DNA from 2 places in the Bradyrhizobium erythrophlei genome. Region 1 is predicted to be linked to the other one. Evidence: predicted binding sites of a transcription regulator. Region 1 holds the regulator's gene; the other holds the start of a gene.
The links. The regulator LexA, encoded in region 1, represses DNA repair genes until DNA is damaged. The targets are predictions, from matches to a motif close to TGTTCNNNNTGTGTTCNG.

Region 1 (7,897 bases):
CGAGCAGCCCAATAGCGCTGCGGCGAAAAGCCAGCGGATTTTGCGAAACATCATGGACCTTCCTCCCGGTAATACCGGCTGATCTTCGTCAGCACAGGCGCGAGGATGGCAGTGCCGGCGCAAGGCGGTCAACCGCGCATCGCCAAGGCGACTGGCATGCGCTCAGGGGCCGCCACAAGGCTTAACTGCCTCCGCGCAATAGGTTATGGATAGCGATGGTGCAGGACGGCTGGGCCTTGAATGGCACGCTTGCCTGCGCTTTCAACCGGAAATAATCCGGGGCAACGCTCGGGGAGGATCATCACATGTTCAAGTCAATTTCTGCGGCTGCCGCAACGCTTGCGATTTCGGCCACCTGCTTCATCCTGCTGCCGGTCGGACAGCGTGTCGAAGCGCAATCGGCCGGAATGTTCGTCAACGCGGTCGATCTCGATATCGTGCCTGCCGAACGCGAGAATTTCCTGGCCGCGATCAAGGAGAACGGCGCCGCGGCGGCCAAGGAGCCGGGCTGCAAGCCGCATCCCTTCTCAGCCTCCACTTTTGCGAATGTTAGAATCAAAGGACCACTGGCAAATAAAAAGTTCGCTAGTGGAGTTTTGGATTTGACATTCGCTTTTCCGACTCGCGGCTAGGCGCCTAGCGAATGTCAAATCCACTCCACTAGCGGCCGGGCTTCTTCGAAACGAACGTCGTCGGAAATACAAGGAGAAGAAACATGAACGAAGTGACCCGTATCCCGACAAGCACCGAACTTGGCGCCAGCGCCGAGCCGTTCCAGAATCTTCATGAGTTCGTGAACAAGGCGCGCGCCAATCTCAACCAGAACGCCTGGGACTACATCATCGGCGCGTCCGAAACCGAAACCACGATACGCCGCAACCGCTCGGCGCTCGACGAGCTCGCGTTCAGGCCACGGGTGTTGCGCAATGTTGCTCGTATCGACGCCACGACCGAAGTGTTCGGCCGCAAATTGCGCCTTCCCGTCATGATGGCGCCGGTCGGCGCGCTGGAAATCTTCGATCCTGAAGGGGCAGCCGCCAGTGTTTCCCGCGGTGTCGGACGGTTTGGCGCGGCCCATATGTTGAGCTCGGTCTCCGAACCGGGCCTTGAAAAGGTCGCCCAGGCAGCGCCGGACGCCTTGCGCATCTACCAGCTCTACGTCCGCGGCGACGACGCCTTCGTCGAAGATCGCGTCAGCCGCGCGATTGCAAGCGGCTATACGGCTTTCTGCCTCACCGTCGACACCGCCCATTACAGCCGCCGCGAACGCGATATCGCCAAGCGCTATGTACGCGAAAGCCGCCTGCGCGCCACCGGCGGCGACTTCCAGAAGGGCCTCGACTGGCGCACCGTCAAGCTCATCAAGGACAAGTACAAGATTCCGCTGATCATCAAGGGCATCGCCACCGCCGAGGACGCGGCGATCGCGGTCGATCATGGCGTCGAATGGATTTACGTCTCCAACCATGGCGGCCGCCAGCTCGATCACGGCCGCGGCTCCATGCATGTGTTGCCGGAGATCGCGAGCGCCGTCAAAGGCCGCGCGAAAATCATGGTCGACGGTTCGTTCTGCCGCGGCACCGACATCGTCAAGGCAATGATCCTGGGCGCGGACCTCGTCGGCATCGGCCGGTTGCAATGCTGGGCGCTGGCGGCTGCCGGTGAAAGCGGCATCGTGCGGATGCTCGAGCTGTTGGAAGACGAGGTGCTCCGCACGCTTGGCCTGTTGGGCGTCACCAAATATGCCGAGCTCGATAAATCCTATCTGCACCCAGCGATGCCGACCAACCTGCCGGGCGTCTTCTCCGCCTTCCCGCTTCTCGACATCGAGCCTTATCGGTATTGACGAGTTAGCGGCGCCGATCTGATGGCAGGCAACCAGCCGTGAACCAGCCACCACTTTCGCCCGGCGACGCCGACGCCTTGCTGTTCGATCTCGGGCGGGTGGTGCTCGATATCGATTTCGACCGCACCCTTCACCATTGGGCCCGCCAGGCTGGATGCGAACCTGTCCTGCTTGGACAGCGCTTCCTGCGCGGGGAATTGTACCACCAGCACGAGAAGGGCGAGATCAGCGACGAGGCCTTCTTTGCCGGCTTAAGATCCTCTCTCGGTGTGGAACTCTCCGACGCGCAATTTGTCGACGGCTGGAACGCGATCTTTGTCGGCGAAATACCCGGGATCAAAACCCTGCTCGCCCGCGCCGCGAAACACCTGCCGCTCTATGCGTTCTCGAATACGAACGCGGTGCATGGCGCCTATTTTTCCGTTCAATATGCGGAAGTGCTCGGCCATTTCCATCAGATTTTTCTATCATCCACCATCGGGCTTCGAAAGCCGGACGCGGAAGCCTATGATCACGTCGTGCAGGCCATCGGCGTGCCGGCGGAACGCATTGTGTTCTTCGACGATCTCGACGAAAACATCAGGGGTGCCTGCGAGCGCGGCCTCAAGGCGGTTCGGGTCACCTCGTCCGGCGACGTCGCTCGCGCGCTTCAAGCGCTCGGAATCTAGGAAGGCGGTTTGAACGTGTTCATTCGCGGAGTCCTGTCGTGGCACTGATGCCGGTCGCCGATGCCCTGGCCGCGGTTCTTTCGGGCGCCGAAGCACTGCCCGAGGAAATGACTGCGCTGGATTTGGCTTTCAAGCGCATTCTGGCGCGCGATCTGGCCGCACTGCGTACCCAGCCGCCGCAGGCGATGTCGGCCATGGACGGCTATGCGGTCCGCGCGACAGATGCCAGGCAAGCCGGCACACCCCTCAAGGTCATCGGCGAGATCGCCGCCGGACGGCCTTTCGATCGCGTCGTAGGCGCGGGCGAGGCGGTACGCATCTTTACCGGCGGCGTGATCCCCGAAGGCGCCGATGCCGTCATCATTCAGGAAGATACCGTGGTCGAGGGCGACGGGATCAAAATCACCGAAGCCGCGATCGCCGGCCGCCACATTCGCCGCGCCGGCGTCGACTTTCGTGAAGGCGACGTGTTGCTCAAGGCGGGCCAGGAGCTTTCCGACCGCGACCTCTCGCTCGCAGCCTCCATGAACTACCCTCTGCTGCCCGTTCATCGCCGGCCAAAGGTGGCGCTGCTGGCGACCGGCGACGAGTTGGTGATGCCGGGTCAAACCCCCGGGCCCGGCCAGATCGTCTATTCCAACGGTTATGCGCTGCGGGCGCTCGCCCGGGCCGAAGGCGCCGACGTGCTCGACCTCGGCATTGCCGCGGATACGCTCGAGGCCACCCGGAGCGGAATTCGCCGCGCGCGCGATAGCGGCGCCGACGTCCTGATCACGACCGGAGGGGCTTCGGTCGGCGACCACGACCTGGTCAAGAAGTCGCTCGACGCCGAAAACGTGGCGATGGCCTTCTGGCGGATCGCCATGCGGCCCGGCAAGCCGCTAATGCACGGTCGCCTCGGGGACATGCGCGTGATCGGCCTGCCCGGCAACCCCGTATCGTCTTACGTATGCGCGTTCCTGTTTCTCGTGCCGTTGATTCGCAAACTCTGCGGCCAAACAGTGATCCATCACACCACCGAATCTGCGCTGTTGGGGCATGGCGTGTCGGCCAACGATCAGCGCGAGGACTATTTGCGCGCCCGTCTTACGACACGCGAGGACGGCGCGTTGATCGCAACCCCGGTCAATCAGCAGGACAGTTCGCTGCTTGGGAATCTCGCTGCGGCACAGGCACTTCTGATACGTCCGCCGTTTGCGCCGGCGGCTGACGCAGGCAGAGTTTGCGAGATCCTCAGGCTCCCCGCCTGAGCGGGTTCGAGCGCTCGGCGCGCTCGCCCTCATTGACGAAAAATTAAGTGGTTGCGGAACACATATGGAACAGATAGTGTTCGTTCATGATTTGTTTCTGAAGTTTGGCGATGATCTTCGGGCTCCCTCAAGCCTTGAACGCCAGACGTCTCGGAAACTGAACGACAGCAACCTGGGGACTGGTCGAGATGCTGACACGCAAACAATACGAACTTCTGCGGTTCATTAGTGAACGGCTGAAGGAGTCGGGCGTGCCGCCCTCTTTTGACGAAATGAAGGACGCCCTCGACCTGCGCTCCAAATCCGGCATTCACCGTCTGATCACCGCGCTCGAAGAGCGGGGCTTCATTCGCCGCCTCCCCAATCGCGCCCGCGCGATCGAAGTCATCAAGTTACCGGAACTGGCCAGCGCCGGCGGCGGTAGCCGGCGGGGTTTCACCCCGAGCGTCATCGAAGGCACGCTTGGCAAGGTTCGCGGCCCCAGCGCCGGTGCGGAGGACGATGGCAACCGTCCGGTCGCCGTGCCCGTCATGGGCCGCATCGCGGCCGGCACCCCGATCGAGGCGTTGCAGACCCGCAGCCACACCATCAGCGTGCCGCCGGATATGCTCGGCGCGGGCGAACATTATGCCCTCGAAGTGCGCGGCGACTCGATGGTGGAAGCGGGAATCCTGGATGGCGACATGGCGCTGATCCAGCGCAACGAAACCGCCGACACCGGCGACATTGTCGTCGCCCTGATCGACGACGAGGAAGCCACGTTGAAGCGCTTCCGCCGTCGCGGTGCATCGATTGCACTCGAGCCGGCGAATGCGGCCTACGAAGTCCGCATCCTGCCGCCGAACCGGGTCAAGATTCAGGGCAAGCTCATCGGCCTTTACCGGAAATACTGAGCTCCGGACCCACCTTCCGCAAACACACCGGTGTCTGGCGATTTCCGCGGAACCAAAAGGTTCCTCAAAGCGTATTGTATTGGCAAAACAAATTTGTGATGCGACGCCGACCGGCAAGCCGCAGAATTGCCGCCAAGCGGCAACACAATCGCACCCTAATGTTCATCAAGATGGAGGCTGGCGCCTCTTTTCGATGGAAGAGACGCGGCCGGCTATCTCAAGCGAGGAGCCATCCGATGTGTGACTATAGTCTGCACGCCGTCGCCACGCGCCCTGCCAAAGCGGGCGAGACGCTGATCACCACGACCTTCCGCGGCACGTCCACCAAGGGCTTTGCGTCGGAAGCCGAACCCGAAGTCGCGGTCTGCCTGTTGCCGGGCACGGAACTCGCCTTTGCCGACAACGTCAGATACGACAGCCGCTGGTTCTGGACACGGCGCTCGGCCTTCCGGGTCGGCAAGCTCGGCGAGATCGATCGCCATCTTACCGATCGTCATCACGACACGATCGAATTTCCTGACGGCAGCCATGTGCTGGTGACGCTGCTCCGCGAGGGGCAACGCGCGACCGTGTTGCAGCTGCCTGCCATCAAGCAGGCCGTCCCTCGCCCCGTTCTCGCCGGCACTCCGCAGCCGCGGCCGGTGATCACGGGCTGAAAGCCAACGGGCAGTAGCCAGTTTGTTTAGTGCGTCATGAGTTCCTCGAACGATAAGCGCGTCAGGGAATTGAATCAGCTCAAGCTGGCCCTGACGACCTTCGCCTTGCACCTCGATGCGTTTGAGGAACGAACGCATGGATTGCTGCGTTCAATCGGCCGACCGGGAGACGATGGTCAGCCGGGCCGCGGATCTCGCAAAGGAGGCGCTTTTGCCGGTCAATAAGGTCACATGGCAGCAGGTCGGGCACGTCACCGAGCCTGGCCGATACATGTTCCGCTTCGGATGGCTGACGGTGGCGCCTGACGATCTCGCGATCTGGGAGCAGTTTCCGAACGCGCGCTTCACCCTTGTTCAGACGTCTTCGCCGCCCTTGGCGGCGGAGTCGGGTGAACCAATCGAGACCGACGAATTCCACCTTGGTGCGTTCGAACTGCACGGCAACGACGATTTCCACGACCAGCACGCAGCCGCCTGATCGGCCGCCGGCGCCGACGGAGCATCAGTCCTCGCTCTGAAGCTCCGCCTCCGGCGGTGTAGCGTCGGCCGGGCGCGCCGGGGCGCCTCCAACGGCAAGCTCCCTGTCGGTCTCGGCATCACCGGTGGCTGGCGCCCAAGGTCTGTCTGCACCCCTCGGCTTGACCGCATCGATGACAAGTCCGCGCCTGGTCCAGCGCAGCGCCATTGCGCCTTGCGCGCGCAATCGCTTCAGTTCAAGCACGGTCGCCTGGCATCTCGGCGGCGCGGGGCTCGCCGTCACGATCAAGGCGGTCCTGGCGCAGTCGTCCGCCAGCCCGTCGGGTTTTAAGGACAGCGCGACAAAGCGCCCGTCGGCCATCGGCACGACGCAGCCTTCGCCGTCACAGGACACGCCATCGCCAAGTGAAACATCGGTCGCATCCCGGCTGTCGGCGTCAGCCGCCAGCCATTCCTTGACCAGGAACGCATCTTTCGCCGTCTTCATCAGGTGCAGCCGCCCGTCACGGCCGCGGACGGCGACGTTATGACCGTCAGCCGAAATCAGCACGTCCGGTTTTGGCGTAGCCATCACGGCGATCACCGACAGCACAAGCAAGCCGGCCCCAAGCCAGCGCAATGGCGTCCGCAACAGTCCAAGCAGCACAATTCCCAGGCTGGAGGCGATCAGTGGCCCGGTGCCGAAAGCCGAGACCCGGCCGATGGCGCCGGGAAGCGCTGCGACCCACTCGGTCACCACGATCATCCAGCCGATGCCGACCCCCATCAGCCACCAGAAGAAGCCGTCAAAGCCGAACGGCATCGCCACAAGCCCGAGCATACCCGCGGGCATCACGATGGCGGACACCACCGGCATCGCCGCGAGATTGGCAAGCAGACCGTACGGCGTGATCCGGTGGAAATGAAAGGCGGCATAGGGCGTGGTGGCGAGACCCGCAACCAGCGAAGCGAGCGCCAGCGTCACCAGTTCACGTCCGCCCCACAGCGCGACCTTGGCCGCCGTCGAATTTTCCGGCGTCGCGAACAAGCGGGGCATGCCGATCTGAACCAGCGCGACAAGGCCAAGCGTTGCCGCAAACGACATCTGGAAGCTTGGATGCACCAGCGCCTCCGGCGCCAGCACCAGCACCACGATCGCCGCCAGTGCAAGCGTGCGGAACGTGATGGCGCGGCGATCGACCATGACGGCGATCAGCACCACGGCAGTCATGTAGAACGATCTTTGTGTGGCGACTTCGGCGCCCGACAGCAGGAGATAAAAGGTAGCCGCGGCAAGTGCGGCCGCGGCGGCCCATTTCTTGATGGGGAACGCCACGGTCAGCACCGGGAAAAGCGCAAGCAGCGCGCGAATGGCAAAGAACACCACGCCCGCCACCACCGCCATGTGGTAGCCCGACACGTGTCAAGCGTTCTATTTTAGACCGTAAAATAGATACTTAGCGGCAATTTGCTTCCCGTTTGTTCTGACTGGGAAGCAAGTGGGCCACCCTCCCCGCTTGTGCATTGTTGCGGTTTGCGAACGCTGGCACCTTGCCTAGGTGCTTGGATCAAGGGCCCCGCAAGGACACGCTCCCAGGCTGGAATGCGAGACCCCCCTGCAGGGACACGGTCGACATCGCCCCCGGCATCTCCGGATACGGCACAGATATGAAGCCCGACGGAAGCTCCGTTTTGCGGGCGATTTAGTGTGTTTGATTTCACTCTAGGAAGGCCGCTGGTGCGAGATATCCTCGGAAACTGGGCGGAAGCCGTCGCGTTCCCAGTCGTCCAAATCAGCGAGCCGCTTCCAATATTCAACGATGCTCATGAGGCGCAGGGATTCGCGGGGGTCAGTCTCCTTGTCAGCCTTGCTCGCTAGACGAGCGGCCCACACCCTGAAATTCGGTGCTTGGGACATATCATCCCTCCAAAATCCCGAGTCTCTGGGCGGACCGATAGGGCCGCTCATCGTGAGCTCGATTCTTGGCGATAGCGGGCCGCTAGGACGTTCGCCTGCGAGTGCTCAGCAATCCACTTGGTTGCGTCATGCTCGGTAATGAAACCCTTGACTACTTCCGTTTCGCCATCGGGCCATAGAATATCGACGCCCCAGCCAGACCCGGGATTT
Region 2 (7,897 bases), 3.2 Mb from region 1:
GACGCCGACGATCGCGAGCCACGAGAAAGAAAGGTTGGCGACCGCCTGGAGCACACCGCCGATCCACAGGCTTGCGGCCAGCGAATAGCGCCGCGCCACGAACCCGCCGGCAAAGCCGCCGATCAACGTCGCGGCAAGCCCGACGCCTTTGACAATGGCGGCGTAATCGTTGCGGGAAAAGCCGAGATCGATCACGAACGGCGCGGTCATCGAACCGGAAAACGCGTCGGTGAACTTGAACAGCACCACGAACGCCAGCGCCGCAAGCGCATCCTGGCGCAGAAGGAATTCGGAGAACGCGCCGGTCGCGGCATGGAGGACGCGCGTGAACGCGGTCTGGGTGCTGGTCGCGGCGTCCGCGCGAACGGATGGTTCCGGCTCGGTGGCCGCGAGTGCGGTCACGGTCCCGATCAGGACCAGTGCGGCCATGGTCACATAGCCCCACATCCAGGCCGAGGTACGCGTGATGCCTGCGCCTTCATAGGCGCTGACAAGAAACAGCGCGCCGGCGGTCGAGACCAGCATGCCGATGCGGTAGGCTGCAACATAGGCGGCCATGCCGGCGGCCTGCTCGCTTTCGGGCAGGCTTTCGACGCGAAAGGCATCGACGACGATGTCTTGCGTCGACGACATCGCCGCCACCAGCAGCGCGGCGAATGCGACGAAGGCGGCCGATCGCGCGGGGTCGGTCAGCGCCAGCAGCAGGATCGAGCCGATCAGCAGAAGTTGGGACACCAACAGCCAGCCGCGGCGGCGTCCGAATGCATGGGTGAAGAACGGCACGTGCAGGGCGTCGACCAGCGGCGCCCAGAGGAATTTCAAGGTATAGGGCGTGCCGACCAGCGCAAACAGCCCGATGGTGCCGAGATCGACGCCGGCCTCGCGCATCCAGATCAGAAGCGTCGATCCCGACAGCGCCAGCGGCAGGCCGGACGAAAAGCCGAGAAACAGCACAATCAGTACGCGGGGCTGCAGGTAGACGGCGAGGCCATCGCGCCAGGAGGAGGGCGTGTCGGCGGATGATGAGGGCGCCTGTGATGCGGTGTCCGGGGCTGTCATGCCGCGGTGTTAGCAGATTCTGGCTGGCGGTGTGCGGCGAGGTGAAGGCTACTCCCCCGCCTGCAACTTGCGGGGCAACGGAAACAGTTCGGGCGTGCCCGGCTTGACGAGACGCGGCGGCTCGGGGGGCGCATCCTTGCTGAAGTCGAGTTCCTCGATCCGGCCGGCGCGCTTTTCGATCTTGTCGGCCGAAATCAGGACTTGCCGGACGTCCTCGTTGACGTCGGAGAAGTGTTTTTGCAGCTTCAGCACGCGTTCGCGCAGGCGTCCGAGGTCGTCGCCGAGGTTCAGCACTTCGGTGCGGATCTGGTCCGCGGCATCGCGCATCCGAGCGTCTTTCAGGATCTGCTGCATCACCTGGATCGCGAGCATCAGGAGCGAGGGCGAGACCAGTACCACGCGGGCGCGGTAGGCCTTCTGGATCACGTCGTCGAAATGATCGTGGATTTCGGCGTAGACCGATTCCGACGGCACGAACATCAGCGCCGTGTCCTGGGTCTCGCCGGCGATCAGGTACTTTTCGGCGATGTCGCCGACATGTTTCATGATGTCGCCGCGCAGCCGTTGCGCGGCGATCTTCTTTTCCTCGTCGCTGCGGGCATCGTGCAGGGCGGTGATCGCTTCCAGCGGGAATTTGGCGTCGATGCAAAGCGGCCGCTGGTCAGGCAGGAACACCACACAATCCGGCCGCTTTCCGGTCGAAAGCGTGTGCTGGAATTCGTAAGCGCCTTTCGGCATGCCATCCTGGACGATCGCTTCCATCCGCGCCTGACCGAAGGCGCCGCGCGACTGTTTGTTGGCGAGCACATCGCGCAGCGTCGTCACCTGCGACGTCAGGTCGGTGAGATTCTTGTGCGCATTGTCGATGATGCCGAGCCGTTCGTGCAGCACGCGGAGCGAATCCATGGTGTGGCGCGTGGTCTGTTCCATGGATTGGCCGACACGGTGCGTTACCGAATCGAGCCGCTCGGAGACGGCGCGGGCCATTTCGGCCTGCCGTCCGGCCAGAGCCTGCCCCATGGCGTCGACGCGGCCGGTGGCTTCGCTTTGGGCGCGCAGCATTTCGCTCAGGCGCTCCTCAAGTTCGTCGGCGCGGATCGCCTGCGCCATCGCCAGCGCGGCCCCGCGGCGGCCGGATCGCGCAACCACGATGGCGATGACAAGGAGCAGGATGAGCGCGAGCACGCCAAAACCGATCAGCGCTTCGCCGGTGCGGATCGGCATGGCGCCGACCATGAAAAGAATCTCGTTCATGCCGCTCTTAGTATCCGATTCGGCCTTGAACACGAACGAAGAGGGAACATTTATGGTAAATATCGGGTAAATTTTCTTGGTTAATGCTTCCCTAACAATCATGGTTAAGAGGGGGTAAACGGCTCTCCCGCCGCATTGACCGCCTGACTTGATCCCCGTAAATCGCGCGCCATGGCTTTACGACCGATCATCATCCTTCCCGACAAACAGTTGCGGCTGGTCTCCAAGCCGGTGACGAAAGTCACCGACCAGATCCGAAAACTGGCCGACGACATGTTCGAGACCATGTACGACGCGCCGGGCATCGGGCTCGCCGCGATCCAGGTCGCGCAGCCGTTGCGGCTGATCACAATGGACCTTGCCAAGAAAGACGAAGAGGGCGAAGTCAATCCGCAGCCGCGCGTCTTCATCAATCCCGAGATTATTTCGTCCTCGGAAGAGACCTCGATCTACGAGGAAGGATGTCTCTCGATCCCCGAATATTACGAGGAGGTCGAGCGGCCGGCGAAGGTGCGTGTGCGCTTCACCGATCTCGATGGCAAGGTACACGAGGAAGATGCGGAAGGGCTTTACGCCACCTGCATCCAGCACGAGATCGACCATCTCAACGGCGTGTTGTTCGTCGACTATCTGTCGAAGCTCAAGCGCGACCGCGTGCTGAAGAAGTTCACCAAGGCTGCCAAGCGCGCAGAGGACTAGGGCCGATGCCCCTCCGCCTGATCTTCATGGGTACGCCGGACTTCGCGGTGCCGACGTTGCTGGAGCTTGTGGCGCAGGGCCACGAGATCGCGGCCGTCTATACCCGCGCGGCGAAACCCGCCGGCCGCGGCATGAAGTTGCAACAAAGTCCGGTCGAACAGGAGGCGCATCGGCTCGGCATTCCCGTGCTGACGCCGTCGACGCTGAAAACGCTGGACGCGCTCGACGAATTTCGCACGCATGACGCAGACGCGGCTGTCGTCGTCGCCTATGGCATGATCCTGCCGCAGGCAATTTTGGACGCGCCAAAACTCGGCTGCTTCAACCTTCACGCGTCGCTGCTGCCGCGCTGGCGCGGGGCCGCTCCGATCAACCGCGCTATCATGGCTGATGATGCGGAGAGCGGTGTGATGGTGATGAAGATGGACGTCGGGCTCGACACCGGCGATGTGGCGATGGCAGAACGCTTAGCCGTCACGGATATGATGACCGCATCTGACCTGCACGATGCGCTGGCGCCGCTCGGCGGCGACCTGATGGCACGGGCGATGGGCGCGCTCGAACGAGGTACGCTGCAGTTGACGCCGCAAGCGAGCGAAGGCGTCACTTATGCCGCCAAAATCGATAAAGCTGAAGCGCATATCGACTGGAACAAGCCGGCTCGCGCGGTGCTGCGCCATATTCACGGATTGTCGCCATTTCCGGGCGCGTGGTGCGAGATGCCGCTTGAAGGCGCAAACCAACGCGTCAAGATTCTGCGCTGTGAAGTCGCTTCCGGCTCCGGCCAACCGGGCGCGGTGCTGGACGATCGCCTCACGGTCGCTTGCGCGCAAGGTGCCTTGCGTATCGTCGAGTTGCAGCGCGCCGGCAAGCAGCCGATGAAAACGGAAGAATTTTTACGCGGCACCCAGCTCAAGCCGCCGGCGTGGCTCACCTGATGCCCCGCTACAAACTCATCCTCGAATACGACGGCGCCCCCTATAGCGGCTGGCAAATCCAGGAGAACGGGCCTTCGGTGCAGGGCGCGCTGGAGACCGCGGTGAAAGCGATTTGCGGCGAAGACGTGCGCGTGCATGGCGCCGGCCGCACCGATGCCGGCGTGCATGCGCTAGGGCAGGTCGCGCATTGCGACATCGCCAAGCATTTCGTGCCCGGACGATTTCGCGACGGGCTCAACGCGCATTTGCGGCCGCACCCGATCGGCGTGCTGTCGGCGGACATTGTGGCCGATGATTTCGAGGCGCGTTTCTCCGCCAAGAAGCGCCACTACCGCTACCGGATCAGGAACACCCGCGCCAATCTCGCGCTCGATATCGGCCGCGTCTGGCGGCTGCCGCGGCCGCTCGACAGCGATGCGATGCATGCGGCCGCGCAACGGCTGGTCGGCAAGCACGATTTCACGACGTTTCGCGACACCGAATGTCAGGCGAAATCGCCGGTGCGGACACTGGACCAGCTCGATGTCGTCAGAAACGGCGATGCGGTCGATATCCTGACCTCGGCGCGCTCGTTCCTGCACAGCCAGGTGCGCTCGATGGTGGGTTCGCTGGTCTGGGTCGGCGAGGGGCGCTGGAACGCCGATGACCTTGCTTCAGCGCTTCAAGCGCAGAACCGCACCGCTTGCGGTCCGGTCGCGCCGCCCGACGGGCTTTATCTGGTGCGGGTGGATTACTAACCTGACGTCATACCCCGCGAAGGCGGGGTATCCAGTAAGCCGAGTTGTCGAAGTTGGGCTGGGACGGCTCCGATTAAAATGAGATCACGAAATCTCTACGTCTATATTCTTGCCAGCAAGATTGGTGGAACGCTTTATGTCGGAGTGACGAACGATCTCGTGCGACGCGTGGCCGAGCATCGTCTCAAGGCCGTAGAAGGTTTCACTGAAAAATACGACGTTGGCAGGTTGGTGTACTTCGAGCAGTTTGATGATCCAGAAAATGCGATCAAGCGCGAGAAGCGGCTTAAGAAATGGAACCGTGCGTGGAAGATACGCCTCATCGAAGAAAATAATCCCAATTGGGATGACCTATATCGCGGGATAGCCGGCGGCGATTAAATGGAAAAGCCTCAGAGTACTGGATCGTCCGCCTTCGCGGACGATGACAGTGAGGGCTAGGCGAAATACCGATCCAGGATTCCGCGATAGATCTTCGTCAGCTTCTCCAGGTCAGAGACCGGCGTGCGCTCGTCGATCTGGTGCATGGTCTGGCCGACGAGACCAAATTCGATCACCGGACAATAGTTGGAGATGAAGCGGGCGTCCGAGGTGCCGCCGCTCGTGCTCAGTTCCGGCTTGCGGCCGGTGACGTCCTCGATCGCCGCGACCGCAAGATCGACAAACGCGCCGGGCTTGGTCACGAACACGTTCGCGTTCGACGGCTCCCAGACGATATGCGCCTTGATCCGGTTGCCGGTCGCCTTTGCAAGGCGCGCCTCGACCAGTTCGCGCAAGGAGCCTTGCGTGTGCCGGTCGTTGAAGCGGATGTTGAACTTGGCGCGCGCCTGTCCGGGAATGACGTTGGTGGCGGGATTACCAACATCGACCGACGTGAATTCGAGGTTCGACGGCTGAAATTGCGCGCTGCCATGATCGAGCGGCTCCTCGCTCAACGCCACGATCAGCCGCGAAATATCCGGCACCGGATTCGAGGCGCGGTGTGGGTAGGCGACATGGCCCTGAACGCCTTCGACATAAAGCGTGCCGGATTGCGATCCGCGGCGGCCGATCTTGATGCAGTCGCCGAGCGTCTCGACGTTGGAAGGCTCGCCCAGCACACAATGATCGAACTTTTCCCCGCGCGCCTCCGCCCATTGCAGCAGCTTGATCGTGCCGTTGACAGCGACGTCTTCCTCGTCGCCAGTGATCAGGAACGAGATCGAACCTGTGCCGTCCTCGCGCGGCTTGCCGCCATGCTGGCCGAGATATTGCAGCACCGCGGCGGCGCTGCAGGCGATGCCGCCCTTCATGTCGACAGTGCCGCGGCCATAAAGAAAGCCGTCTTTCACCTCGCCGGAAAAAGCGCCGACCGTCCATGCCTTCTCATCGCCCGGCGGCACCACGTCGGTGTGGCCGGCGAAGCTGATATGCGGTGACGTGTTGCCGATGCGCGCGTAGAGATTGTCGATATCGGCGGCGCCGGCTTCGCTGAAGGTGACCCGGTGGGTTTCGAATCCGGCAGCCTTAAAGAGCTTTTCCAGGACGCCGAGCGCCCCGGCATCGGCCGGTGTTATCGATGGACAGCGAACGAGATCGCGGGTGATCGAGAGGGCATCAGTCATGTCCCCCGCTTAACATGCATGCCGGGCAGCGGGCTAGCTTGATGTGGAACGAATTCAATCGCACTCGCCTGATCCCAGCCAGAGCTTGTGTGCCCGCTCCGCGCCCGCGTCTGGTCCTTCGGCAGCGGATTGGGTCCAAAGCGATTGGTCCAGCGCGTCCCCTTCAGGCAATAAATCTCGACAAAGCCCCAGATCATCACAACGAGCATCGTCCACGCCAGCGCCTGTATGGCGTAGGAATTCGGCAGCCGGTCAGCGAACTGGGCGTAGAGCCCGGGAGCGACGAAAAACGGAATGACCCACCAGCCGCTCCTGTCGCGATCATGCAGCCGCTTGACGGAGGTTGAGAGGTAAACCCAGGCAAACAGCAGCGTCCCGGCGGTGTGGAAGAATGTGAGAACAAGGTGGGCCGGAGACGCCTCCTTACCCTCGCGCAGCCGCGCGATCGCTGCGCGCAGGACGGCGGGATCGACGAATGCGAAAATGTCATTGATATTGAAATGGACTGACTTGACCGGGTTGCCGAACATCGCGTCGATGCCAAGCATCAGCGCGGCGACGAGAAGCATCCAGCACAGGATGACCAGCAAGGCGAGCCATACCTTGGCGCGGTTGATACGGCCGTCGAATGCAAACAGAAGCCAGACCCAATCCATCGCTAGTGCCCACTTTCCGAAGTTCGTACACCGTCTCAGCGCCCACCTTTCACGAACTTCGGAAAGTTATGGGCACTAGAAAACTTATGATGCTGGTGCCGCTTCCTATTTGAAGTTCCTGGATCGAATTTGCCGCTTGCCGTGCAGGAACTTCAAATAGGCGGCACCAGCCTCCGGTCCTGCGGTCCGAAAATTAGTCGCGCCCGGGGGAGCCCCGGTTCGAGTTAGCGCGGCGAATTTGACGCGCGGGACAGCAGGAAATCGGGCACGCCGACAGGCTCTGCCCGCGGCCCGATGAGCGATGGGGGCGTGGTGCGGGTCGGGTCAGGCCCGAACCGGTTCGGCCCCTCAGTGCCAGCGAGAAAAAACAGTTCGATGATGATCCAGGTTTGCAGGACGCTCAGGGCGACCGCAATCATCACGAGAAGCAACTCCTTGGCGATCGAAATATCGACGCCGAAGGAGAGCCGCAGAAAAAGACCGTAATACAGATAGGAAAGCCGATTGACGGCGAACACGGCGATCGCCCACCAGCCGCTCCAGTTGCGATCGTGAAGTCGCCTGGCGGTGGTGGCGAGGTTGACCCAGATCATCACGACTGTGACGGGCAAATCCAGGATTTGCCATTGCGGCGCGAGGTGAGCCGGTAGCTCGATCCAGAGGGCGAACCAGAGCGCAAGGAGAGCCACTTGCGCCACGAGATATGGGGCGCGATTGGTCCGTCCCGTAAAGCTCAAAAGCGACCAGATGTACCCCATCGCGGGCCTTTCCACCGCGGGCCTTCTTCGGCCGCAGCTCGAAAGTTAGTCGCGATGGGGCGGCGCCGGGTTCGAGCTAATCGCGGAGCAATTCGTTGATGCTGGTTTTCGAACGGGTACGTTCGTCGACCCGCTTGACGATGACGGCGCAGGCGGTAGCCGGGCCCGGCTGGCCGTTCTTGAGCGGCTTTG

Region 2: the regulator LexA is predicted to act here: its motif matches at 2,345-2,362, upstream of BUA38_RS15960 (DNA recombination protein RmuC).

What each region holds. Positions count from the first base shown of each region.
Region 1 is NZ_LT670849.1:6,622,262-6,630,158, reverse strand. It holds gene BUA38_RS31865 (cupin domain-containing protein) at 1-54, opposite strand, end outside; gene BUA38_RS31860 (hypothetical protein) at 306-632, shown strand; gene BUA38_RS31855 (alpha-hydroxy acid oxidase) at 716-1,846, shown strand; gene BUA38_RS31850 (HAD-IA family hydrolase) at 1,885-2,514, shown strand; gene glp (gephyrin-like molybdotransferase Glp) at 2,553-3,764, shown strand; gene lexA (transcriptional repressor LexA) at 3,953-4,657, shown strand; gene BUA38_RS31835 (hypothetical protein) at 4,894-5,313, shown strand; gene BUA38_RS31830 (hypothetical protein) at 5,450-5,791, shown strand; partial or broken gene BUA38_RS31825 (ComEC/Rec2 family competence protein) at 5,816-7,189, opposite strand.
Region 2 is NZ_LT670849.1:3,415,638-3,423,534, forward strand. It holds gene BUA38_RS15955 (AmpG family muropeptide MFS transporter) at 1-1,059, opposite strand, end outside; gene BUA38_RS15960 (DNA recombination protein RmuC) at 1,108-2,313, opposite strand; gene def (peptide deformylase) at 2,485-3,012, shown strand; gene fmt (methionyl-tRNA formyltransferase) at 3,018-3,950, shown strand; gene truA (tRNA pseudouridine(38-40) synthase TruA) at 3,950-4,687, shown strand; gene BUA38_RS15980 (GIY-YIG nuclease family protein) at 4,766-5,068, shown strand; gene dapE (succinyl-diaminopimelate desuccinylase) at 5,125-6,291, opposite strand; gene BUA38_RS15990 (DUF805 domain-containing protein) at 6,288-6,947, opposite strand; gene BUA38_RS15995 (DUF805 domain-containing protein) at 7,172-7,705, opposite strand; gene dapD (2,3,4,5-tetrahydropyridine-2,6-dicarboxylate N-succinyltransferase) at 7,782-7,897, opposite strand, start outside.